3 regions of the Bradyrhizobium sp. HKCCYLRH3097 genome follow, and region 3 is predicted to be linked to each of the others. Evidence: predicted binding sites of a transcription regulator. Region 3 holds the regulator's gene; each other region holds the start of a gene.

Region 1 (3,273 bases), on a different contig from region 3:
TGATCAGGATGTAGGCGTCATCCATCTCGACGCGCATCTTGTCGGCGTTGGTGACGAAGTAGGGCGAGATGTAGCCGCGGTCGAACTGCATGCCCTCGACGACGTCGAGCTCGGTCTCGAGCGACTTGGCTTCCTCGACGGTGATGACACCCTCGTTGCCGACCTTCTTCATGGCGTCGGCGAGGAACTTGCCGATCTCGGCGTCGCCGTTGGCGGAGATGGTGCCGACCTGGGCGATCTCGTCGTTCGACGTGACCTTCTTGGAGTTCTTGACGAGGTCGGCAACGACCGCCTCGACCGCGAGGTCGATGCCGCGCTTCAGATCCATCGGGTTCATGCCGGCGGCAACCGCCTTGGCGCCTTCACGCACGATGGCCTGGGCCAGCACGGTCGCGGTGGTGGTGCCGTCGCCGGCCGCATCAGCGGACTTCGAGGCGACCTCGCGCACCATCTGCGCGCCCATGTTCTCGAACTTGTCGTCGAGCTCGATCTCCTTGGCGACGGTGACGCCGTCCTTGGTGATGCGCGGCGCGCCGAACGACTTGTCGAGGACGACGTTGCGGCCCTTCGGACCGAGCGTGACCTTGACGGCATTGGCGAGGATGTCCACGCCGCGCAGCATGCGGTCGCGAGCGTCGACGCCGAACTTTACGTCTTTTGCTGACATATTGGGTTTCCCTGAGTTGAATTGGTCGTCTCACCCTGGGCAGGGCGCCCGCAGGCGCTCCTCAGGGTGAGCGTTGAGCGGGTTGGCTTAGGCGGCCTTCTTCTTCGACGCGGTGTCGGTGAGCACGCCCATGATGTCGCTTTCCTTCATGATCAGCAGCTCGTGGCCGTCGATCTTGACCTCGGTGCCCGACCACTTGCCGAACAGCACGCGATCACCGACCTGGACGTCGAGCGGGACCAGCTTGCCGCTCTCGTCGCGGGCGCCCGGGCCCACCGCGATCACTTCGCCCTGCGAGGGCTTTTCCTTGGCCGAGTCGGGGATGATGATGCCGCCAGCGGTCTTCTCTTCGGCGTCGATGCGCTTGACCACGACGCGGTCGTGAAGCGGACGGAAAGCCATACAGTCCTCCTAAGCTATTGAGGCGATTGTCAGTTTCTGGAAATTTGGCAGTCGGCGCCGGCGAGTGCCAGCACGCAGGCTGGATTTAGGGGAGAGCATTCAGCCGGGCAAGGGCTTGTAGCAGAAAAATTAGCAGTCAACTGCGGGCTCTGCCAAAGCGTTCCGATAGCGTTAACGGGAGCGGAACGGACCGTGAAACCCCGTATTAGCACCTGGGCTAAGTGGCTGCTAATGCAGCATTTTTCAACATGTCGTTAAACATTTAAGCTTGAGATGGGTTGAGGACATGCGTCACATTTCTAGGCAGTGAGCGCATCTTTGCCGGGTGGCTCCATCCCGGATGGCCACACGGACATGCGCTCCAGAAACGGAGGTTGGCATGGTGTCGAAGGTTGAGGTTTCCGAGGACTTTCGGAAACAGGTGCTGGGTTACGGGCTGACGACGGCGCAGATCCTGTATCGGATGCCGGACCATCGCTCGCTGCTGCAGACCTATGTCTGGCAGAACTACGACCTGTTTCCGAAATTCCCGGCGCTGCAGGACTTCCTGGCGTTCTGGCAGGAGAAGATCGAGGGTCCGCTGTATTCGGTCACGGTGGCGCATTCCAAGCTGATCAAGCCGGCCGAGCTGCGCGCCGTCGACGGCGTCTTCCGGCTGCATTGAGGCTGACAGCCACCGCTGCCGCCTCATGAGATTCCGGGGCGCGCGAAGCGCGAGCCCGGAATCCATCGGGCGGCAGAACGCGCGGAGGAATGGATTCCGGGCTCGTGCTTCGCACGCCCTGGAATGACGACCTTTGTTGGAGCGGCTGCTGGGACTCTCCATATGTGCTACCCTCGCGACGAGGATACGCAGGGAGAGCACCATGGCCACCAAGAGCCGGACGACCAAGCCCGCATCACGCGCCGCCGCCAAGTCAGCGGCGCTGAAGACCGGCAAGAGCAGTAAGGCGACGGCGAAGGCCGTTACGAGAACTAGCGCCAAGCCGCTGGCGAAGACGCCCGCCAAGCCGGGCCGGGCGGCTGCGCCCTCGGCGCGCAAGGCGCTGGCGAGCAAGGGGCGACCAGCGCCGGCGCCGCGCCGCCGCAAACAGAAGGTCGCGATCAGCCATCACCGCGAGGAGGACTTCAAGGCCGACGGCCTGCGCGCCTATGCCCATTACCGCGACCTCGGCATCGCCGACGCGACGCACGGTTTGGCGCGCGCGCATGTCATCCGCATGCTGCCGCCGTGCAATCCGCAGGAAGTCTCCAAGCTGCACACCCATGCGGTCGACTTCCAGATGGTCTATGTGCTCAAGGGCTGGGTGAAGAGCTACCTCGAAGGCGTCGGCGAGACGCTGATGCAGGAGGGCAGCTGCTGGACCCAGCCGCCGAAGATCCGGCACATGATCCTCGACTATTCCGACGACGTCGAGCTGCTGGAAGTGATCCTGCCGGCCGACTTCAAAACCGTCGAACTGTCGACGTAAAGCCGACAGAAATGGATGGAAACATTTGCGTGCGATGGACGGCGGTCCCATCGCGCGTGTGTGTTGACATCCGGTCTCGCGTCACTGGGACGGATGGGCCGGCGACGAATCCGTAAGAGGTGTTCGCCGCGGGCTTGCGTAAAGGCGTACCCGTCCCGTTGCCGCGCTTCGTCGTCCAGTTCGCTCCCACGATCCCGCGCGCGCCTCGCACGCGCGCATCGATGCAGCCCCGCTTCGCCAGCGCGGGCGCCGGCTCGGCTTCGGGTGTAGGACATCGCGAGGACATCGACTGGCTGCGCGCCATCGCGGTGCTCTCCGTCGTCGCATTCCATTTCGAGGCGCCGGCGATCTTCGGCGGCTTCGTCGGCGTCGACATCTTCTTCGTCATCTCCGGCTACCTGATCACCGGCATCATCGCCGCGGAGATCGCGGCGGGCCGCTTCTCGTTCGTGCAATTCTACGAGCGGAGGGTGCGGCGGCTGCTGCCGGCGCTCTACGCCATGGTGGCGTTCGCGGCGCTCCCGGCGTCGCAGGACATGCTGGGCTCCGAGCGCGCCGAATTCTTCCGTTCCGCGGCCGCCGTCGTCACCTTCACTTCGAACATCTTCTTCTGGCAGCAGTCGGGCTATTTCGACCACGCCGCGGTGGAGAAGCCGCTGCTGCACGCCTGGTCGCTCGCGGTCGAGGAGCAGTTCTATCTGGTGCTGCCGATCGTGGTCTGGGCCGTGTTGC
Region 2 (3,273 bases), on a different contig from region 3:
TGCGTGAAGGCCGGCGGAGCGTGGTTAATAGTTGACGCACGATGCACGCCAGCGTTGCCCAACGGCGGTTCCTGGCGTGAACGCGATGTTAAATAGCCTCTGCGTAGAACTGATCCGAGCAAAAGGTCAGGGATACTATCATGGCTGTTCGCAAGCGTTTCCGTATCGAAGAAGCAATCGTCGGCCATATGCCGGAGCCTGAATTCGTGGGCGGCGAGATCGGCCCCAACCACAAGGAAATCATGGACGAGCTGCGCGCGATCCGCTCCCAGATGGCCAATGCGATCCGCAGCGGCGGCAGCAACACGGCAAACGCCGCCATCGAAGAGTCCGCCGCACGCGAGGTCGCCGAAGCGCGCGCGCTGCTCGAGACCTATCGCGCCCAGATCGAGCAGTGCGAAAAGCTCAAGGTCGAGCTCGACCTGATCCACGACGCGATCAACCGCACCAAGGGCGAGATCGCGACCCTCCATGCCAAGAGCTTCAACGGCGAGGAGATGGCCAAGGTCAACGGCGAGCTCGGCGCGGTCGTCGGCGGCACCGAGCAGGCGACGCAGCAGATCCTGGAAGCCGCGGAGGCGATCGACCAGGCCGCCAGCGCGCTGTCCAAGGTGGACTCGGCCGACCAGCAGAAGATCCTGAGCGAAGAGATCCAGGAGCGCGTGGTCTCGATCTTCGAGGCCTGCAACTTCCAGGACCTGACCGGTCAGCGCATCAACAAGGTCATGACCACGATGAAGTTCATCGAGCACCACATCGTGGTGATGATGGACATCTGGGGCGGCGTCGACGCCATCAAGGCGCATACGCCGCCGATCGTCGACCACCGCGAGGGCGACGCCCGGCTGCTGAACGGCCCGAAGGCGGAAGGCGACGTCGGCCACGCTTCGCAGGACGACATCGACGCGATGTTCAACTGACCTCGGCCAGTCCCAGCGACCGCTCCAGGCAACGTCACCATACAGGAACGCCGGCGCTATCGCCGGCGTTTTTCGTTCGACTCTCGACCTTTGCGGGATGTTCGCCCGGATCTCAGGCGCGCGGTCCGCAGCGGACGTAGACCATCGTCTGGTAACGGGTCGCCGCATCCTTGTCGACGAAGCGGGTGATCAGCACACGGCCGTCGAAGGAGACGACCTCGCGGTCCTGCTCGCCGCCGGGCGGTCCGGCCGGGCCGATGTAGTTCTTGCCGCTGGCCGATCCCTTCAAGCGCAGTTCCTGGGGAGTCGCCTGGTCGGCCAGGTGCATCACGACACCACCGGACGTGCCTGCCCCGATGACGTAGGGCTGTTTGCACTGCGCCAAAGCCATCTTTTCGGTGCGCGGGCGGTCATTCGGGTTGTTGTAGGCGGCAAGCCCCCATTTGCCCACGAGATCCTCGGCGCGAATCGTGGCCGGCACCTCGGGCTCGACCGGCGCCTCGGTCTGCTGCATGGGGGTCGACGGCGACAGGCTGAAGCCCGTGCACGCTCCCAGAAGCATCGTGAGCGCTGACGCGATCGCGAGATTGGCAACCGGCCGCGCGCACCGTGAACTCGTCATGGCATCCCCTTAGGAACAAGATCATGGCTGCCCCGTCCGGCAACCAAGCGCAAAACGCTCGTCAGAGCAATGACGTCGGATGACGACGCCGCTCCACTAACATGTCTGGCCCGGGACAACATCCCCTAACAGCCTCAAGAACGGCTTAACGGCTGGCCGTTGCTTGACAGGAACAGCCGCAAGCCATATTTCCCCGAGCGGTCTTTAGCACTCGGAGGGCGGGATTGCTAAGGCTGCGAGCCAGTTGGCGCCAAGTGGGCGTTCAATGTGGCCGCATTCAGATTTCCTCCGACAGCAACACTTATCCAAGCACCCCAAAAGGGATCCGTCATGGCCAAATCGAAGTTTCGTCCCCTGCACGACCGCGTCGTGGTTAAGCGCATCGACGCCGAAGAGAAGACCAAGGGCGGCATCATCATTCCCGACAGCGCCAAGGAAAAGCCCTCGCAGGGCGAAGTCGTCGCCGTCGGCCCGGGCGGCCGCGACGAGAGCGGCAAGCTGATCCCGATCGACGTCAAGGTCGGCGACCGCGTGCTGTTCGGCAAGTGGTCCGGCACCGAGGTCAAGCTGGACGGCGAGGAACTCCTGATCATGAAGGAGTCCGACATCATGGGCGTCGTCGCCTGATCCCGACCTGTCGGGGGCGGCGATCAGCCGCCCCGGGCGAAAATGCTCTGCAACCTCGTTCCGGCGACAGACGGGCGATCACGCCCCTCGCCGTCGAGGTCTACTCCAGGAGAATTCTGAAATGGCAGCCAAGGACGTCAAATTCGCCGGCGACGCACGCGACCGCATGCTGCGCGGCGTCGACATTCTCGCCAACGCCGTCAAGGTGACGCTCGGCCCGAAGGGCCGCAATGTCGTCATCGAGAAGAGCTTCGGCGCTCCGCGCATCACCAAGGACGGCGTCACCGTCGCCAAGGAGATCGAGCTGGAGGACAAGTTCGAGAACATGGGCGCGCAGATGCTGCGCGAGGTCGCCTCCAAGACCAACGACACCGCCGGTGACGGCACCACCACCGCGACCGTGCTGGCCCAGGCCATCGTGCGCGAGGGCGCCAAGGCGGTTGCCGCCGGCATGAACCCGATGGACCTCAAGCGCGGCATCGACATCGCGGTGGCCGCCGTGATCAAGGACATCGAGAAGCGCGCCAAGCCGGTCGCCTCGTCCTCCGAGGTCGCCCAGGTCGGCACCATCTCCGCCAACGGCGACGCCGCGATCGGCAAGATGATCGCCCAGGCGATGCAGAAGGTCGGCAACGAGGGCGTCATCACGGTCGAGGAGAACAAGTCGCTCGATACCGAGGTCGACATCGTCGAAGGCATGAAGTTCGACCGGGGCTATCTCTCGCCCTACTTCGTCACCAATGCCGAGAAGATGACCGCCGAGCTGGACGACGTCTACGTGCTCCTGCACGAGAAGAAGCTGTCGGGCCTGCAGGCCATGCTGCCGGTGCTCGAAGCCGTGGTGCAGTCGGGCCGCCCGCTGCTGATCATCGCCGAGGACGTCGAGGGCGAAGCGCTGGCGACGCTGGTCGTCAACCGCCTGCGCGGCGGCCTCAAGGTCGCCGCCGTCAAGGCGCCGGGCTTCGGTGATCGCCGCAAGGCCATGCTCGAGGACATCGCGATCCTGACCGGTGGTCAGCTGATCTCGGAAGATCTCGGCATGAAGCTCGAGAACGTCACGATCAAGATGCTCGGCCGCGCCAAGAAGGTCGTGATCGACAAGGA
Region 3 (3,273 bases):
GGGTCGTAGCCGAAGCCCGCCGTGCCACGCGGCGGCCAGACCAGGGTGCCGTCGACCCGCGCCTCGACCTCCTCGACGTGACCGTCCGGCCACGCCACGCACAGCGCCGAGACGAAATGGGCGCTGCGCTTGTCGGCACCAGTCGCGTCCCGCTCCTGCAGGAGGCGCTCGATGCGCGTCATCGCGCCGGCGAAATCCTTGTCCGGTCCGGCCCAGCGCGCCGAATAGATCCCCGGCGCCCCATCGAGCGCATGAACCACGATGCCGGAATCGTCGGCAAAGGCAGGAAGCTGCGCGGCTCTGGCCGCGGCGACCGCCTTGATGCGGGCGTTGGCCTGGAAGGTCTCGCCGGTCTCATCCGGCTCGTCCAGGCCGAGATCGCCGGCCGACACCGCCTCGACGCCATGGGGGGCGAGCAGCTCGCGCATCTCGGCAAGCTTGCCGGGATTGTGGGTCGCAATGATGATGCGACCGGTGAGCTTGCGGTGCGGGCTGCTCACGCGACCGCCATCTTCTGCAGGTCGACCAGCCGCGCGACGCCCTTGCGGGCGAGCGCCATCAGCGCCAGGAATTCGGTCTCGGTGAACGGCGTCTTCTCCGCCGTGCCCTGCACCTCGATGATGCGGCCGTCGCCGGTCATGACGAAATTGGCGTCGGTCTCGGCCTCGGAGTCCTCGGCGTAGTCGAGATCCAGCACTGGCGTGCCGTTGTAGATGCCGCATGAGATTGCGGCGACGTTGGCGCGCAGCACCTCGGTCTTGATCATGTTGCGCGATTTCATCCACTTGATGCAGTCGGCCAGCGCCACCCAGGCGCCGGTGATCGACGCCGTGCGCGTGCCGCCATCGGCCTGCAGCACGTCGCAATCGACCGTGATCTGGCGCTCGCCGAGCGCTTCCAGGTCGATCGCGGTGCGCAGCGAGCGGCCGATCAGGCGCTGGATCTCGACGGTGCGGCCGGTCTGCTTGCCGGCGGAAGCCTCGCGCCGGGTCCGTTCCAGCGTGGCGCGCGGCAGCATGCCGTATTCGGCGGTGATCCAGCCGCGTCCCTGGCCCTTGAGCCAGGGCGGCAGCCGGTCCTCGAGCGTGGCGGTGACCAGGACATGGGTGTCGCCGAACTTCACCAGGCAGGAGCCCTCGGCGTATTTGACGACGCCGCGTTCCAGGCTCACGGCCCGCAGTTCATCCGGTGCACGGCGGCTCGGCCGCATGATTCTCTCCGTGAAAGCGCGCGAAAGACCGACTTTGACCGGCCTTGTAGGAGCCGGGACCGGCAGCGGCAAGGGTTTATCATGGCTTCGCCCGCGAGCGCCGACCGGCTTGCCACCGAGCCGCCGCATGGACACATTATAGGCAGCTGGGAGGAGTGCATCTGGTGGCCCACCACGATCCGATCAACCTGATGACACCGCCGGCCGGTCTGGCGCACCTGAACGAGCGCTCGCGCGAGATCTTCCGGCAGATCGTCGAAAGCTATCTGGCGACCGGCGAACCGGTCGGCTCGCGCAACATTTCGCGGCTGATCGCGGTTCCGCTGTCGCCGGCCTCGGTGCGCAACGTCATGGCCGATCTCGAGCAGCTCGGCCTGATCTACGCGCCGCACACCTCGGCCGGCCGGCTGCCGACCGAGGCTGGCCTGCGCTTCTTCGTCGACGCCCTGATGCAGGTCGGCGACATGACGGAGGCCGAGCGGCAGTCGATCCAGAGCCAGCTCGCGGCTGTCGGCCGGGCGCAGTCGGTCGAAGCGGCGCTGGATGAAGCGCTGACCCGGCTGTCGGGTCTGACCCGTGCCGCTGCCGTGGTTCTCACCGCCAAATCCAACACCCGGCTGAAGCACATCGAGTTCGTCAGGCTCGAGCCCGAGCGCGCGCTCGTCGTTCTGGTCGGTGAGGACGGACAGGTCGAGAACCGGGTCCTGACCCTGCCGCCGGGCGTGCCGTCGTCGGCGCTGACCGAGGCGTCCAATTTCCTCAATGCCCGCATCAGAGGACGGACGCTGGCGGAAGCGCGGCTCGAGCTCGAGACCGCGCTGGCGCATGACCGTGCCGAGCTCGATCAGTTGACGCAGAAGGTGATCGCCGCCGGAGTCGCGAGCTGGTCCGGAGGGGACAGCGACGAGCGGCAGCTCATCGTGCGCGGCCACGCCAACCTGCTCGAGGACCTGCATGCGCTCGAAGATCTCGAGCGTGTCCGGCGGCTGTTCGACGATCTCGAGACCAAGCGCGGCGTCGTCGATCTGCTCGGACGGGCGGAGAGCGCGGAAGGTGTCCGCATCTTCATCGGCTCGGAGAACAAGCTGTTCTCGCTGTCGGGCTCGTCGACGATCGTGTCGCCCTATTCCGACGCCACGGGTCGCATCGTCGGCGTGCTCGGCGTCATCGGTCCGACCCGGCTCAACTATGCCCGGGTGATTCCGACGGTCGATTATGCCGCGCGTCTGGTCAGCCGGCTGCTGGGCGGCTGACGCGTGACTTGGTTCACCCGCGGACAGCGCCTCCGGGCGCGATGGTCAGGCTGCGCTTGATTTTCGACGCTCAAAGCACGATATCCCGCCCCATATCCCCCAAACCCGTCAGCCGAACTTGCGAGTCTGTCCATGACCGATCCCGACCTGCATAAGAATGATCCGGAAAACCCGGCGCAGGCCAGCGAACCCGTCGTCTCCAAGCCCTACATCATGCCCGATGATCCTGAGGCCGGCTCGGCCGAGGCGCTTGCCAAGGAGGTGGCCGACGCGCGCGACAAGATGCTGCGCACGCTCGCGGAGATGGAGAACCTGCGCAAGCGGACGGCCCGTGAAGTCGCCGATGCGCGCATGTACGGCATCACCGGCTTCGCCCGTGACGTGCTCGATATCGCCGACAATCTGCAGCGCGCGCTCGATGCCGTGCCGGCCGAGACGCGCGCCAATGCCGATGCGGGCCTGAAGTCGCTGATCGAGGGCGTCGAGCTCACCGAGCGCTCGCTGCTCAACACGCTGGAGAAGAACGGCGTCAAGAAGTTCGATCCGACGGGACAGAAGTTCGACCCCAACTTCCAGCAGGCGATGTACGAGGTCCCGGATCCGTCGGTGCCGTCCGGTACCGTGGTGCAGGTCGTGCAGGCCGGCTTCATGATCGGCGAGCGCGTGCTGCGTCCCGCGCTGGTCGGCGTGTCCAAGGGTGGCGCGAAGGCGGCGCCGGCGGCGAGCAACGATCAGTCGAACAGCGCCGCCTGACGGCGAGCCTAGGCAGGCGTCCTGCTGCCGTCCTGTCGATCGAACGAACAAGCCACG

Evidence for each region. Region 3 encodes HrcA, which represses chaperone genes, less so after heat shock. Its sites were predicted from a motif close to GTTAGCACTCNCNNNNNGNGAGTGCTAAC; they were not measured.
Region 1: the regulator HrcA is predicted to act here: its motif matches at 1,113-1,141, upstream of groES (co-chaperone GroES).
Region 2: the regulator HrcA is predicted to act here: its motif matches at 1,746-1,774, upstream of groES (co-chaperone GroES).

Annotation. Positions count from the first base shown of each region.
Region 1 covers NZ_JBNPTX010000006.1:427,504-430,776, forward strand. Annotated here, with positions in the region: gene groL (chaperonin GroEL) at 1-667, opposite strand, end outside; gene groES (co-chaperone GroES) at 755-1,069, opposite strand; gene ACQR0U_RS17940 (usg protein) at 1,449-1,733, shown strand; gene ACQR0U_RS17945 (cupin) at 1,936-2,541, shown strand; gene ACQR0U_RS17950 (acyltransferase family protein) at 2,763-3,273, shown strand, end outside.
Region 2 covers NZ_JBNPTX010000003.1:491,499-494,771, forward strand. Annotated here, with positions in the region: gene ACQR0U_RS11250 (protein phosphatase CheZ) at 141-920, shown strand; gene ACQR0U_RS11255 (hypothetical protein) at 1,033-1,542, opposite strand; gene groES (co-chaperone GroES) at 1,873-2,169, shown strand; gene groL (chaperonin GroEL) at 2,291-3,273, shown strand, end outside.
Region 3 covers NZ_JBNPTX010000001.1:238,611-241,883, forward strand. Annotated here, with positions in the region: gene rdgB (RdgB/HAM1 family non-canonical purine NTP pyrophosphatase) at 1-500, opposite strand, end outside; gene rph (ribonuclease PH) at 497-1,210, opposite strand; gene hrcA (heat-inducible transcriptional repressor HrcA) at 1,375-2,463, shown strand; gene grpE (nucleotide exchange factor GrpE) at 2,596-3,216, shown strand.